Regions from separate parts of the Streptomyces sp. NPDC051636 genome, predicted to be linked through region 3. Evidence: riboswitches for the same ligand, from Rfam matches in the RefSeq annotation. Region 3 holds a riboswitch; each other region holds the start of a gene.
The links. A riboswitch is a leader RNA that binds a small molecule or an ion and turns the genes downstream of it on or off. The one in region 3 is predicted to bind thiamine pyrophosphate.

Region 1: linked by a shared signal. The riboswitch ahead of ACIBBH_RS14035 (thiamine ABC transporter substrate binding subunit) and the one ahead of thiC (phosphomethylpyrimidine synthase ThiC) in region 3 are both predicted to bind thiamine pyrophosphate.
Region 2: linked by a shared signal. The riboswitch ahead of thiO (glycine oxidase ThiO) and the one ahead of thiC (phosphomethylpyrimidine synthase ThiC) in region 3 are both predicted to bind thiamine pyrophosphate.

Annotation. Positions count from the first base shown of each region.
Region 1 covers NZ_JBITDA010000006.1:131,688-136,531, forward strand. The annotation lists gene ACIBBH_RS14025 (ABC transporter ATP-binding protein) at 1-382, opposite strand, end outside; gene ACIBBH_RS14030 (ABC transporter permease) at 382-1,983, opposite strand; gene ACIBBH_RS14035 (thiamine ABC transporter substrate binding subunit) at 2,040-3,122, opposite strand; TPP riboswitch at 3,203-3,310, opposite strand; gene rlmN (23S rRNA (adenine(2503)-C(2))-methyltransferase RlmN) at 3,353-4,459, opposite strand; gene ACIBBH_RS14045 (hypothetical protein) at 4,667-4,844, shown strand, end outside.
Region 2 covers NZ_JBITDA010000001.1:339,077-343,920, forward strand. The annotation lists gene pknB (Stk1 family PASTA domain-containing Ser/Thr kinase) at 1-76, opposite strand, end outside; gene ACIBBH_RS01620 (thiazole synthase) at 302-1,096, opposite strand; gene thiS (sulfur carrier protein ThiS) at 1,099-1,311, opposite strand; gene thiO (glycine oxidase ThiO) at 1,308-2,468, opposite strand; TPP riboswitch at 2,466-2,576, opposite strand; gene ACIBBH_RS01635 (hypothetical protein) at 2,616-2,978, shown strand; gene ACIBBH_RS01640 (NAD(P)/FAD-dependent oxidoreductase) at 3,011-4,240, shown strand; gene ACIBBH_RS01645 (Rv2175c family DNA-binding protein) at 4,319-4,684, shown strand.
Region 3 covers NZ_JBITDA010000005.1:177,802-182,645, forward strand. The annotation lists gene ACIBBH_RS12445 (IclR family transcriptional regulator) at 1-53, shown strand, start outside; gene ACIBBH_RS12450 (SsgA family sporulation/cell division regulator) at 153-590, shown strand; gene ACIBBH_RS12455 (YibE/F family protein) at 682-2,139, opposite strand; TPP riboswitch at 2,211-2,400, shown strand; gene thiC (phosphomethylpyrimidine synthase ThiC) at 2,393-4,189, shown strand; gene ACIBBH_RS12465 (hypothetical protein) at 4,321-4,844, opposite strand, start outside.

The sequences.
Region 1 (4,844 bases), on a different contig from region 3:
GGCGGGCGGCGCCCGGCAGACCGACCAGGTCCAGCAACTCCCGTACCCGGGCGTCCTGTCGCCCCCTGGACGCCCCGTGCATCCGCAGCCCGAAGGCCACGTTGCCGCGCACGTCCCGTTGCGGGAAGAGCTGGTGGTCCTGGAACATCAGCCCCACCCCGCGCCGGTGCGCGGGCACGCCCCGCTGGTCGCGTCCTTCGAGCAACACCCGCCCGCCATCCAGGGGTTGCAGCCCGGCCACCACCCTCAGCAGCGTCGACTTGCCGCTGCCGCTGGGCCCGAGCACGCACACGACCTCGTGCTCGGCGACCTCCAGGTCGACGGCGTCGAGCACCGCCCGTCCGCCGAAGCGCACGGTCGCGCCCTGAAGGCTCAGCAGCATCAGAACTCCCCGGTCCGGTCGACGCGCAGGCGCTCGAGAACGAGCAGCGCCGCCGCGCACACCACCATCAGAATCGTGGAAAGGGCCATCGCCTGGCCGTAGTTGAGGTCGCCGGGCCGGCCGAGGAGCCGGGCGACGGCGACCGGCAGCGTCGGGTTGTCGGGCCGCGCGATGAACACGGTCGCCCCGAACTCCCCGAGCGACACCGCGAAGGCGAACCCGGCCGCGATCAGCAGCGCCCGCCGCACCAGCGGCAGGTCGACCTCCCGCCACACCCGCCACGGCGACGCCCCGAGCACGGCCGCCGCCTCCCTCAGCCGCCCGTCCACGGCCCGCAGCACCGGCAGCATGGTCCGTACGACGAAGGGGGCGCCGACCAGCGCCTGCGCGAGCGGGATCAGGATCCAGGACTGCCTGAGGTCCAGCGGCGGCTCGTCGAGCGCGATCAGGAATCCGAAGCCGACGGTCACCGCGGACACCCCCAGCGGCAGCATCAGCAGCGCGTCGAACCCGCGCACGATCCGGCCCGCGTCCCGGCGGGCGAGCGCCGCGGCGGCGAGAGCGCCGACGGTGACGGCGATGGCGGTGGCGGCGACGGCGTACTGCAGGGAGTTGGTGATCGCCTGGATCGGCGCCACCAGGAACATGCCGCCTTCCTCGCTGGTCAGCGCCCGGTAGTAGCCGAAGCCCGGCGCGTCCAGCGACCGCCGCACCAGCACGGCGAGCGGCAGCACGAGCAGGACGGCGACGGTGGCGAGGACACCGGCCAGCAGCGCCCACTGCCCCGCCCCGCGCGGCCGGCGCGCGGTCACGGAGGCGTCCACCAGCCGCAGGGCCGTCTCCCGGTGCCGTACCGTCCAGGCGTGCACGGCGAGGATCGCGCCGACCGCGGCGAACTGCACCAGTGTGAGGACGGCCGCCGTGGACAGGTCGAAGATCTCGGAGGTCTGCCGGTATATCTCGACCTCGAGCGTGGCGAAGGTGGGACCGCCGAGGATCTGCACCACACCGAAGGAGGTGAAGGTGAACAGGAAGACCATCAGCGCCGCGGCGGCCACGGCGGGCGCGAGCGCCGGGAGCGTGACCCTGCACCAGGCTCTCGCCGGCGAGGCGCCGAGCATCCGCGCGGCCTCCTCCTGGCGCGGGTCGAGCTGCCCCCACAGCCCGCCCACCGTCCGTACGACGACCGCGTAGTTGAAGAAGACGTGCGCGAGCAGGATCGCCCACACGGTGGTGTCCAGCCGTACGCCCCACAGCTCGTCGAGCAGCCCGCCGCGCCCCACCAGCGCCAGGAACGCCGTGCCGACGACGACCGTGGGCAGTACGAAGGGCACCGTGACCACCGCCCTCAGGACCTGCTTGCCGGGGAAGTCGAGGCGGGCGAAGACGTACGCGCCGGGCAGCGCGACGAGCAGGGTGAGCGCGGTGGAGGCGAGGGCCTGCCAGGTGGTGAACCACAGGACATGCCGGATGTCGGACTGGGCGAGCACGTCCCAGACCCGCCCGAACCGCCAGGCGCCGCCGGCCTTCAGTCCCCGGGCCACGATCGCGGCGACGGGGTAGGCGAAGAAGACGGCGAAGAACGCGACGGGCCCGGCCATCAGGGCGAGCCGCGCCGCGTTTCCCGTACGGCTTCTCGTACCGCCCTTGCGGGGGGCTACTTCAGTACGAGCGACGTCCACGACTTGACCCACTGATCACGATTGGCGGCGATCCTGTCGGGGGCCATGGTCTCGGGGTCCTTGGCGGCCGGCCCGTACTCGGTGAACTCGGCGGGCACCTTCGCGCCCTGGACCACCGGGTAGACGAACATGTTGAGCGGCATGTCCTCCTGGAACTCCTTGGAGACGAGGAAGTCGATGAACGCCTTGCCGCCCTTGGTGTTCCCCGCGTTGCTCAGCAGCCCGGCGAACTCGATCTGCCGGAAGCAGGTGCCGTACGCGACCCCGGTGGGCGCCGTGCTCGGCTTCGGGTCGGCGAAGACGACCTCGGCGGGCGGCGAGGAGGCGTACGACACGACGAGCGGGCGGTCGCCCTTGGCCTTCTTGCCGCCGGCCGACCCGGAGAACTCCTCGTCGTACGCCTGCTCCCAGCCGTCGACGACCTTCACTCCGTTGGCCTTCAGCTTCTTCCAGTAGTCCTGCCAGCTGCCGTCGCCGTACTTCGCCGCGGTGCCGAGCAGGAAGCCCAGGCCGGGCGAGGAGGTGGAGGCGTTCTCGGTGACGAGGAGGTTCTTGTACTCCGGCTTGACCAGGTCGTCGAAGGACTGCGGCGGGTTCAGCCTGTGCTTGCTGAAGTACGCCTTGTCGTAGTTGACGCAGATGTCGCCGTAGTCGACCGGGGTGACCCGGTGCCCGCTCTTGTCGAGCCGGTACGCGGCGCCGACCGTGTCCAGGCCCTTGGCCTCGTACGACTGGAACAACCCGTTGTCGAGGGCGCGGGACAGCAGGGTGTTGTCGACGCCGAAGAAGACGTCGCCCTGCGGGTTGTCCTTGGTCAGAATGGCCTTGTTGACGGCCTGGCCGGCGTCGCCGTCCTTGAGGACCTTGACCGTGTAGCCGGAGGACTTCTCGAAGTCCTTGAGCACGTTCTTCGAGACGGCCCACGAGTCGTGGCTGACAAGGGTGACGGTCTTGGAGTCCGCCGAGTCCGTCGAGTCCTTCGCGTGGGTCGACCCGCACGCGGACAGCGTGACCAGGCCGAGCGTGATCGCCGCGGCCACGAACGTCTTGTTGTTCACAGATTCCTCCTGGGATGACCAGGAAGAGACGCGGCCCTGCCCGGGAGACCTTTCGCGGAATCCCGGGCAGGGCGCAACAGCTCGAGTGATGACCGAACTTCCTACCCAGAATGACCTGGGCGAGGTTCAGAGGGTCTGCGGCCTTGGTGCCGCACTCTCAGCGCTGTGGCGCTCCCCTGTCGGAATGTGCAGATGCATGGCTTGTATGAAGTTGTACTGACGGGCTCAGACTACCGCTCGGTGGCCGCCAGCTGACCACAGGCTCCGTCGATCTCCTGCCCGCGGGTGTCCCGGATGGTGACGGGCACGCCGTGGGCGGCGATCGCCTCGACGAAGGCCTTCTCGTCCTCCGGCCGGGAGGCGGTCCACTTCGACCCCGGCGTCGGGTTCAGCGGGATGAGGTTGACGTGCACGGGCCTTCCCTTGAGCAGCCGCCCGAGCCGGTCGCCGCGCCAGGCCTGGTCGTTGATGTCCCGGATCAGCGCGTACTCGATGGACAGCCGCCGGCCGGACCTCGCGGTGTACTCGAACCCGGCGTCCAGCACCTCGCGCACCTTCCAGCGCGTGTTCACCGGCACCAGGGTGTCGCGCAGCTCGTCGTCGGGCGCGTGCAGCGAGATGGCGAGGCGGCACTTGAAGCCCTCGTCGGCGAACCGGTGGATCGCCGGGACGAGCCCGACGGTGGACACGGTGATCCCGCGCTGCGACAACCCGAGCCCGTCCGGCTCCGGGTCGGTCAGGGCGCGGATGGCGCCGACGACCCGCTTGTAGTTGGCGAGGGGCTCGCCCATGCCCATGAAGACGATGTTGGACAGCCGCGCCGGCCCGCCGGGGACCTCGCCGTCCCGCAGGGCCCGCATGCCGTCCACGATCTGGTGCACGATCTCCGCGGTGGACAGGTTCCGGTCCAGACCGGCCTGCCCGGTCGCGCAGAACGGGCAGTTCATCCCGCACCCCGCCTGCGAGCTGATGCACATCGTCACCCGGTCCGGATACCGCATCAGCACCGACTCGACGAGCGTCCCGTCGAACAACCGCCACAGCGTCTTGCGGGTGGTCCCCTCGTCGGTCGACAGATGCCGCACGACCGTCATCAGCTCCGGGAACAGCGCCTCCCGCAGCTTGGCCCGCGAACCGGCGGGGATGTCGGTCCACTGCTCCGGTTCGTGCGCGTACCGCGCGAAGTAGTGCTGCGAGAGCTGCTTGGCGCGAAACGGCTTCTCACCGGCCGCGGCGACGGCTTCCTTGCGCTCGGCGGGCGTGAGGTCGGCGAGGTGCCGCGGGGGCGTCTTGGCTCCGCGGGGGGCGACGAAAGTGAGTTCTCCGGGCTTGGGCATGGTGGTACCAGTGTCGCAGATCGACTTCGGTGACCTGCGGCTGCCGGTCCGGACACCTGTCGCCGGCGGTCGTCGTCCGTCGCCACTGATTCACCTCGGACGGCCCGGAGACGGCCCGGAGAGGGCGCGGGACAACGCCTTGACCTGGCTGCGGAGGTGGGGTGTGATCACGCTATGGGTCCTGGCGATAGCGAGACGGATGCAGGCGTGGCCGACGTCGCAATCGTCGCAGGGCGGATCATCCTCGGGCTGAAGACGCTACGTGATCACCTCGGCTGCTCTCTGCATGAAGCCCTCGACGCCTACGTCGCACGCTACGAGGTGCTGCGACGGGAACGTCCGGCTGACTTCACCAAGAGTCACGAGGAGTACTGGGCGAACTTCT
Region 2 (4,844 bases), on a different contig from region 3:
CCGCGATCCGCGCGTCGACGCGGTAACGGCCGTCGAGCACCTGCCCGACGAGAGGGTCCTGAAGGGTCGTATCCACGCAGGTGAGTGTACGAGCCGCGACCGACGGCTCCGCGGGTTCGGCGAGGATAGGGGCGGTACTGAAGCGGACCTGTGACGCTTCCCACGCCCTGAGGGGCACCACGTACGGACAGGACAGCCGCCGACGGCGGACGTGCCCCACGGGAAACGTCCACCTCTGAAGCAGGCCGGTGACGGGTGTGCGTGAGTGGGGGACGAAAACGGGACCGCAACCCCGCTCCGCTCAGAACGCGGGCCGCTCCGGATCGAGCACGGCCAAGCCCTCCGCAGGAGAAGACGCCTCGGCGAAGTGCCGCCGGGGAATCCGCCCCGCGAGCCGAGCCAACCGCCCCGCCTCCACCGCATGCCTCATGGCGGCAGCCATCCGCTCGGGCTCCTGCGCCCGCGTAACGGCCGAGGCGAGCATCACCCCCGCACACCCCAGCTCCATCGCCAGTGCCGCGTCCGACGCCGTCCCCGCCCCCGCGTCCAGAATCACCGGCACACGCGCGTGCTCGACGATCAGCTGGAAGTTGTGGGGGTTGCGAATCCCCAGCCCGGACCCGATCGGCGATCCTAGCGGCATGATCGCCGCACACCCGGCGTCCTCGAGCTTCCGCGCCAGCACGGGATCGTCGTTCGTGTACGGCAGCACGGTGAACCCGTCGTCGACCAGCGTCTCCGCCGCGTCCAGCAACTCGATCGGGTCCGGCAGCAGCGTGCGCTCGTCGGCGATGACCTCCAGCTTGACCAGATCCGTGCCCAGCGCCTCCCGCGCCAGCCGGGCGGTGAGCACGGCCTCCCCGGCGGTGAAGCAACCCGCCGTGTTCGGCAGCACCCGGATGCCGAGCCGCTCCAGCACCGACAGCACCGAGCCGTGCACACCGGGATCAACCCGCCGCATCGCCACGGTCGTCAGCTCCGTGCCGGAGGCGACCAGCGCCCGCTCCAGCACGTCGAGGCTGGGCGCGCCGCCCGTACCCATGATCAGGCGGGACGTGAAGGACGTACCACCGAGGACGAAGGGGTCGTCGGCCATGGTCAGCCTCCTTGGACGGCGGTGAGGATTTCGACGCGGTCGCCCTCGGCCAGGGCCGTGGACGGCCACTGCGCGCGCGGGACGACGGTTTCGTTGAGCGCGGCGGCCACTCCGCGCGGCGCCGCGGTGAGGGACTTCACGAGCGTGTCGAGAGCGGTTCCCGGGGCGACCTGCCGGAGCTCCCCGTTGACGGTGATGGTGACCGAGCCGTTCATGCGGGCTGTTCCGTGCGGGCCGTGCCGAAGCGCTTCGGGGTGAAGGGGCGTGCTTCCTCCGGCAGTTCACCGGTGGTCAGCGCGTGCGCCAGGGCGTCGCCGGTGACCGGCGTGAGCAGCACGCCGTTGCGGTAGTGCCCGGTGGCCAGCAGCAGCCCGTCCAGGCCGGTCGGACCGAGCAGCGGCGCGTTGTCGGGGGAGCCGGGGCGCAGCCCGGCCCGAGTCTCGGCGAGCGGCAGCTCGGTGATGCCCGGGACCAGCTCGTGCGCGTCGCGCAGCAACTGGTAGACCCCGCCCGCGGTCACCGTGGTGTCCCAGCCCAGCTCCTCGCTGGTGGCCCCGACGACCAGCTCGCCGTTCTCCCGGGGCACCAGATAGACGTGGCTGCCGCGCACCACGGCCCGTACGGTCCGGCTCAGGAACGGCGCGTAGCGCTCGGGCACCGTCAGCCGTACCACCTGCCCCTTCACCGGCCGCACCGGCGGCAGCAGGTCCTCGGGCACGCCCGCGAGCCGCCCGCTCAGGCTCCCGGCGGCCAGCACCACCTGGCCGGCGCCCAGCTCGGTGCCGTCGGCCGTGGTGACGCCGGCGGCGCGGTCCCGTACCACGCGGAAACGCTCCGCCCACGCGCGGTGGAAGACGACGCCCGCCCGCTCGCACGCGGCGACCAGCGCTGCCGCCAGCCGGCGCGGGTCGATCTGGTGGTCGCCGTCCACCCGCAGCCCGCCGCGCACGCCCGGCGCGAGCATCGGCTCGAGCCGACGGCACTCGCGCCCGGACAGCCACTCGGACTCCAGACCCGAGCGGTGCTGCAGGGCGTGCAGTTCCCGCAGGTGGGCGCGGTCGTCGGCGTCCAGCGCGACCGCGAGCGTGCCACACCTGCGGTAGCCGAGGTCCAGGCCGGTGAGCTCGGTCAGCTCGGCCGCGAAGTCCGGATAGCGGCGGGCCGACGCCACGTTCAGGCCGAGCAGCGTCTGCTCGCCGTAGTGCAGCTCCGTGACGGCGGCCAGCATTCCGGCCGCGACCTGCGCGGCCCCGCCGCCCGGCTCGGGGTCCACCACGGCCGTGGCCAGCCCGCGCTGCGCGGCGCGCCAGGCCGTGACCAGGCCGATGATCCCGCCCCCGATGACGAGGACGTCTGACGTACGTGACGACATGGGCGTCCAGCCCCTCCCTTCGCCGGCATGACCCGGATCAGGTTCGTACGGTCGGAGGCCGCCAGCCTCCCTCTCAGCCCGGTCGTCCGGGCTCCCGCGAGTGCTTGTACCTTACAGAGCATCTCACTTGTAAGGGAGCCTCCCCTCATGGCCCGTTCGCTCGACGGAATGATCCTCGCCCCGGTCGCGGACCAGGCCCCAGGTCAGGTGGGTACGCGCACCCGGTTCACGTACCACGAGAAGGACGGCGAGATCTGGGCCGAGTACGCGGGCGGCGACGTCGTACGCGGGTATCTGGTGGGCACCCGGGACGGGGACCGGCTGGACTTCCGGTACGTGCAGCTGAAGCGGGACGGGACCACGTCCTCGGGGCACTGCCGGTCGACGGCCGTCGGCCTGCCCGACGGCCGGGTGCGGCTGGAGGAGACCTGGGAGTGGGAGTCGCAGCCGGGCTCCGGGACGAGCGTGGTGGAGAGTGTTGTGGAGCAGGCCACCGAGCACGCCCCCTGACTGACAATCAGGCAGTTGTCTATGGTGATCGGGTGAGCGAGCAGACGCGGGAACAGGGCACGTCACGGGCACGGCGCGTGGTCGTCGTCGGCGCGGGCATGGCCGGGGTGCAGACCGCGGTCGCCCTGCGCGAACAGGGCTTCCAGGGCACCGTGACGCTGATCGGCGCCGAACCCCACCAGCCGTACGACCGGCCGCCGCTGTCCAAGGCCGTGCTGCTCGGCAAGGCCGAGGGCTCCGCCTTCGACGTCGACTTCGAGGCGCTCGGCATCGAACTGCGGCTCGGGCGCGAGGTGCTGGGCGTGCGCCCCGGCGAGCACGAGCTGGACACCGAGGCCGGGCCCGTGCCGTACGACGTCCTGGTCCTGGCCACCGGCGCCGAACCGATCCGGCTGCCCGGCGCGGAGGGCGTGCCCGGCGTGCATCTGCTGCGCACCCTCGACGACGCCGAACGGCTGCGGCCCGTGCTCGCCCGGCAGCACGACATCGTGGTCGTCGGCGCGGGCTGGATCGGCGCCGAGTTCGCCACGGCCGCCCGCGAGGCGGGCTGCGCGGTGACCGTGGTGGAGGCGGCGGACCGTCCGCTCGCGGGCGCGCTGCCGCCCGAGGTGGCCGCTCCGATGGCGTCCTGGTACGCCGACAGCGGCGCCGTGCTGCGCACCCACGCGCGCGTGGAGCGGGTCGAGCCCGGCGCGGTGGTGCTCGACGACGGCTCGCGGCTGCCCGCGGGCGCCGTCGTCGTCGGCATCGGCGCCCGCCCCGCCACGGCGTGGCTGGCAGGCTCCGGCATCGAGCTCGGCGCGCAGGGCGAGGTGGTGGCCGACGAGCACCTGCGCACCTGCGTCCCGGACGTGTACGCGGTCGGCGACTGCGCCTCCTTCCCCTCCCGTCGGTACGGGGAGCGGCTGCTCGTCCACCACTGGGACAACGCCCTCCAGGGCCCGCGCACGGTCGCCGCGAACATCATCGGCGAGACTCCCGCGGTCTACGACCCGGTGCCGTACTTCTGGTCCGAGCAGTTCGGCCGCTTCGTCCAGTACGCCGGCCACCACGGCGCGGCCGACCGCACCCTCTGGCGCGGCGACCCGGCCGGCCCGGCGTGGACGGTCTGCTGGCTGAAACAGGACCGGCTGGTCGCCCTGCTCGCCGTGGGGCGCCCGAGGGACCTGGCACAGGGACGGCGGCTGATCGAGGCGGGGACACCCATGCGGCCGGACGCGCTGGCGGACCCGGCGAGACCGCTGAAGGACGCCACGGCGTAGGGCCGCGGGGCTGCCACGACCTCCCCTGCGGACCGTCCTGACTTCCTCCTGTCAGTGGCAGATGGCAGGCTAGTTCCCGTGACCGAGATTGACGCCAAGATCGATGCTCTCGTCCCCGCCTGGCTCACCCTCCCCGACATCGCCGAAAAGCTCGGCGTCGAGGTGACACGTGTGCGGCAGTTGGTCAAGGACGGCCAGCTCATCGCCGTACGCCGTGGTGAGAACCGGGCGCTGCACGTCCCCGCCGCCTTCATCGACGGGGACAAGGTCGTCAAGGGCCTGTCCGGGACCCTGACACTGCTGCGGGACGACGGCTTCACGGACGAAGAGATGCTGGAGTGGCTCTTCACTCCCGACCCGAGCCTGCCCGGTACCCCCGCGCAGGCCCTGAGCGAGAATCGCGGCACGGAGGTGAAGCGCCGCGCCCAGGCGCTCGCCGTGTGATCCGGACAGCCTGAACCGAACACCGTCCGGCGTACGGGCCGAGGCGCACGGGCCCCGGCCCGTGGTCGGCCACGGCCTCGTACGCCCTCACGGCGGGGGCCGGGCCGGTACCGGGACACCGGTAGGGTCCCGGCGCATGGCCGGGGCCGTCTCCGAGCGT
Region 3 (4,844 bases):
AGGCCGAGATCGGACGGCATCTGGGCTCGATCGCGATCTCTATCAGCATCTGAAAACTCACTCCTTGTGATCTATCGTGTACGTTCAGCAAGATTTCATCATTGTTAAAGGGATCCTTACCGGCCAGTCAGTGTCCTATGACGGGATGGGCGATGCGCGAGTCCGTACAGGCAGAAGTCATGATGAGCTTTCTCGTGTCGGAGGAGCTCTCCTTCCGCATCCCGGTGGAGCTGCGGTACGAGACGTGTGATCCCTATGCCGTACGGCTGACCTTCCATCTGCCCGGTGATGCCCCGGTGACCTGGGCCTTCGGCCGCGAGCTGCTGATCGACGGGGTGGGCCGGCCGTGCGGTGACGGTGATGTGCGCATCGCGCCCGCCGACCGCGAGGCGCTGAGCGAGGTGCTGATCCGGCTTCAGGTCGGTGCCGACCAGGCCCTGTTCCGCTCCTCGACGCCCCCGCTGGTGGCCTTTCTCGACCGTACGGACAAGCTGGTGCCCCTCGGGCAGGAGGGGGCGCTCGCCGACTTCGACGCCCACCTCGACGAGGCCCTGGACCGCATCCTGGCCGAGGAACAGAGCGCCGGCTGAAGCGTTACGGCAGGGCGTCAAGTGCTGCGCCACAGCGTGCGGCACGGTGCAGTAACGCTTCTCCGTGGACGGAGAAGGTGCTGACGCAGCGTCACCGCTTCCGGCGCCGGCCCCGGCCGCCGCGTGCCGGAGCCGCCAGGGCCCCGGTGGCCGCGGCCGGCTCCTGCCCCGGGCGGTCGGCCGACACCACCAGAGCGGCGAGGGCCGTGGTGACCGGTACCGAGGCGACCAGGCCGATCGAGCCCACCAGCGTGCGCACGATCTCCTCCGCCACCAGCTCGCTGTTGGCGACCGTGCCCACGCTGCTCTGCGCGATGGAGAACAGCAGCAGCAGCGGCAGCGCGGCACCCGCGTAGGCCAGCACGAGTGTGTTGACCACGGAGGCGATATGGTCGCGGCCGATGCGGATGCCCGCGCGGTACAGCCCGCGCCAGCCCATCGCCGGATTGGCCTCGTGCAGTTCCCAGACGGCCGACGTCTGCGTCACCGTCACGTCGTCCAGGACACCGAGCGAACCGATGATGACGCCGGCGAGCAGCAGACCGCTCATGTCGATCGACGGATACAGGCCGTGGATCAGACCGGTGTTGTCGTCGGTGTTGCCGGTGAGTGCGGCCCAGCCGATGAACAGCTTGCCGAGGACGCCGATCAGTGACAGCGAGATCAGGGTGCCGAGGACCGCCACCGACGTGCGGGCCGACAGGCCGTGGCACATGTAGAGCGCGATCAGCATGATGGCGCTGGAGCCGACGACCGCCACGATCAGCGGGTTCGACCCTTGCAGAATCGCGGGCAGGATGAAGAAGTTGAGGACCAGGAAGCTGATGGCCAGCGCGACCAGCGCCATGAAACCGCGCATCCGCCCGACGACCACGACGGCGAGTGCGAAGATCCCGGCGAGCAGTGCCATCGGCAGGCGCCGGTTGACGTCGGTGACCGAGTACTGGAGGTCCCTCGGCGCCGAGGGCTCGTAGGCGACCACGACCTTCTCGCCCTGGTGCAACTGCCGCGACTGGTCCGGCTGCACGATCTCGGTGAACGTACGGCCCTTGTCCTTGCCGGTGTCGACCCGGACCGTCGCCTTCTTGCAGCTGCCGTTCGCCTCCTGCTGCGCGGAGCTCCCCTCGGCGGTGGAGGTGTCGCCGGTCGGGGTGTCCCCGGAGGCGTTCACCGACTTGCAGCTGACCTCGACGACCTTGGTGACCGTCGCCTGCTGTGTCTGCCGGTCGAAGCCGACCCCGGTGCGCTCGTGCGACGGGGCTCCGCCGGGCCAGAGGACCGCGAGCCCGACCACGACCGCCGCGGTGAACGGGATCAGGATCGCCGCGATGACCTTGCGCAGGTGCTTGGAGACCGGGGTGGCGGGTCCGTGGCTGTGACCGTGCGCGTGTCCGTGCCCGCCACCACCTCCGCCATCGGCGCCCGGGCCGTGCCCATGCCCGTGGTCGTGCCCGTCACCGGCACCGTGGCCGGATCCTGAGCCGTCGCCGGAACCGTGTCGGCGGGGCGGCTCGGGGGGCGGGTACGGAGACTGGTGCGTCGTGGTCACCGCCCGATCATCGCAAGAACGGCAGAGGCCCACTGTTCACCGCGCCACAAATAACGCTAGCGTGGAGGCACCTTTGCACACGCGGGAGCTCGGAGCACCGGGCTGAGAGGGCGCTGACCTCCGTCTTCGCGATGTTTCACGTGGAACGTCACTTGACTTGAGTGATGTTTCACAGGAAACGCCGACGGACGGATGCCGCTGCGTCGACCGCCGAACCTGTTACCGGGTAATGCCGGCGTAGGGAGTAGGTCTCATGACCAACAAGGACGCACGCACGCCTGCCTCCACGCAGAACGCGACGAACGGCTCGTCGAACGGGGAGGCCGGGAAGTCCATCGGCTGGCACAAGGGGTACGTCGAGGGCTCGCGCCCCGACCTGCGGGTGCCGGTCCGTCAGGTGCATCTCACCAACGGGCAGTCGGTCACGCTGTACGACACCTCCGGCCCGTACACCGATCCGCTGGTCGACACCGACGTCCGCAGGGGCCTGCCGCCGCTGCGGGAGAGCTGGATCATCGCCCGCGGCGACACCGAGGAGTACGCGGGTCGTCCCGTCCGTCCCGAGGACGACGGGATCAAGCACACCTCGCCCCGGGGTGGCCTGCGCAACCTCGACGCGGTCTTCCCCGGACGGCCGCGCCAGCCGCGCAGGGGCCGGGACGGCACGGCGGTCACCCAGCTCGCCTACGCCCGTCGCGGCGAGATCACGCCCGAGATGGAGTTCGTGGCCCTGAGGGAGAACGTCTCTCCGGAGGTCGTTCGCGAGGAGATCGCGGCGGGCCGGGCCGTACTGCCCGCCAACGTCAACCACCCGGAGATCGAGCCGATGATCATCGGCAAGCGGTTCCTGGTGAAGGTCAACGCCAACATCGGCAACTCGGCGGTGACGTCCTCCATCGAGGAGGAGGTCGAGAAGATGACCTGGGCGACCCGGTGGGGCGCCGACACGGTCATGGACCTCTCCACCGGCCGCAACATCCACACCACCCGCGAGTGGGTGCTGCGCAACTCCCCCGTTCCCATCGGCACCGTGCCGCTCTACCAGGCCCTGGAGAAGGTAGACGGCAAGGCCGAGGAACTGACCTGGGACATCTACAGGGACACAGTAATCGAACAGGCCGAGCAGGGCGTGGACTACATGACCGTCCACGCCGGCGTGCGCTTGGCATACGTTCCGCTGACCGCCAACCGCAAGACCGGCATCGTCTCGCGAGGCGGCTCGATCATGGCTGCCTGGTGCCTGGCGCACCACAAGGAGTCGTTCCTGTACGAGAACTTCGAGGAGCTCTGCGAGATCCTCGCCGCCTACGACGTCACGTACTCGCTCGGCGACGGCCTCAGGCCGGGTTCGATCGCGGACGCCAACGACGAGGCGCAGTTCGCGGAACTGCGCACGCTCGGGGAACTCAACCGGATCGCGAAGCGTTTCCACGTACAGACCATGATCGAGGGCCCGGGACATGTTCCGATGCACAAGATCAAGGAGAACATCGACCTTCAGCAGGAGATCTGCGATGAAGCTCCGTTCTATACGCTCGGCCCGCTGACCACGGACGTCGCGCCTGCGTACGATCACATCACCTCCGGCATCGGTGCCGCGATGATCGCCTGGTGGGGCACGGCCATGCTTTGCTACGTCACGCCCAAGGAGCACCTGGGCCTGCCCAACCGTGACGACGTCAAGACCGGCGTCATCACCTACAAGATCGCCGCCCACGCAGCCGACCTCGCCAAGGGCCACCCAGGTGCGCAGGAGTGGGACGACGCGCTGTCCGACGCGCGCTTCGAGTTCCGGTGGGAGGACCAGTTCAACCTCGCCCTGGACCCGGACACGGCACGGGAGTTCCACGACGAGACGCTTCCGGCCGAACCCGCCAAGACGGCCCACTTCTGTTCCATGTGCGGGCCGAAGTTCTGCAGTATGAAAATCTCGCAGGACATCCGGCGCGAACACGGTGGCGGCCAGGCCGAGATCGAGGAGGGCATGGCGCAGAAGTCGAAGGAGTTCGCGGCAAGCGGGAACCGGGTGTACCTGCCGATCGCGGACTGAACGTGCCGAGGGGGCACGGTCCGGTGTGCCCCCTCGCTCGCTGTTGTGGTGACGGCGCCCAGGTCTGCGTCTCTTCTGGCGAGCCGACGTGCGCGTCCGGCTTGCGCCCCCGCCGGGGCGCAAGCCGGGGGTCATTCCGGCTGGTGCTCCGGGCCCCCGAAGTCCGGGCTCGTGTAGTCCGGGCTGGTGAAGCTGGGGCGCGGGCCCGGGGCCGAGCCGTCGTCGGGGCTGCTGAAGCCCGGGCGGTCGTAGCCGAGACGCGGCATGCGGCCGGTGGGTGTCGGCGGGGCCGTGCGGTGCAGTGCGGCCGTGCCGGGGTCGGCGAGCGCCTCTCGCAGGAACGGCAGGATGCCGCGGTCCAGCAGGGCCTCGCGCCAGGCCTCCCTGGCGCGGGCCACTTCCTGGTTCGCCTCCCCATCGGGTCCGTCCGTGAGCGAGGGGTTGTTGCGCAGGGCGGTCAGGAGCAGACCGACGGCGGCGACCAGGATCGCGGCCGCCGTCATGGCGCCGAACACCCAGCCTGTGGTGATCATCGTCTGGGCGAAGGCGGGTGCCGGGTCGAGCATCTTCAGGATGTAGCCGACGAGCAGGAAAATCGCCGCGGCCGTGCCGGCGAGGACGGGGGCAAGGACCGCGACGACGGCGACGGCGCCCG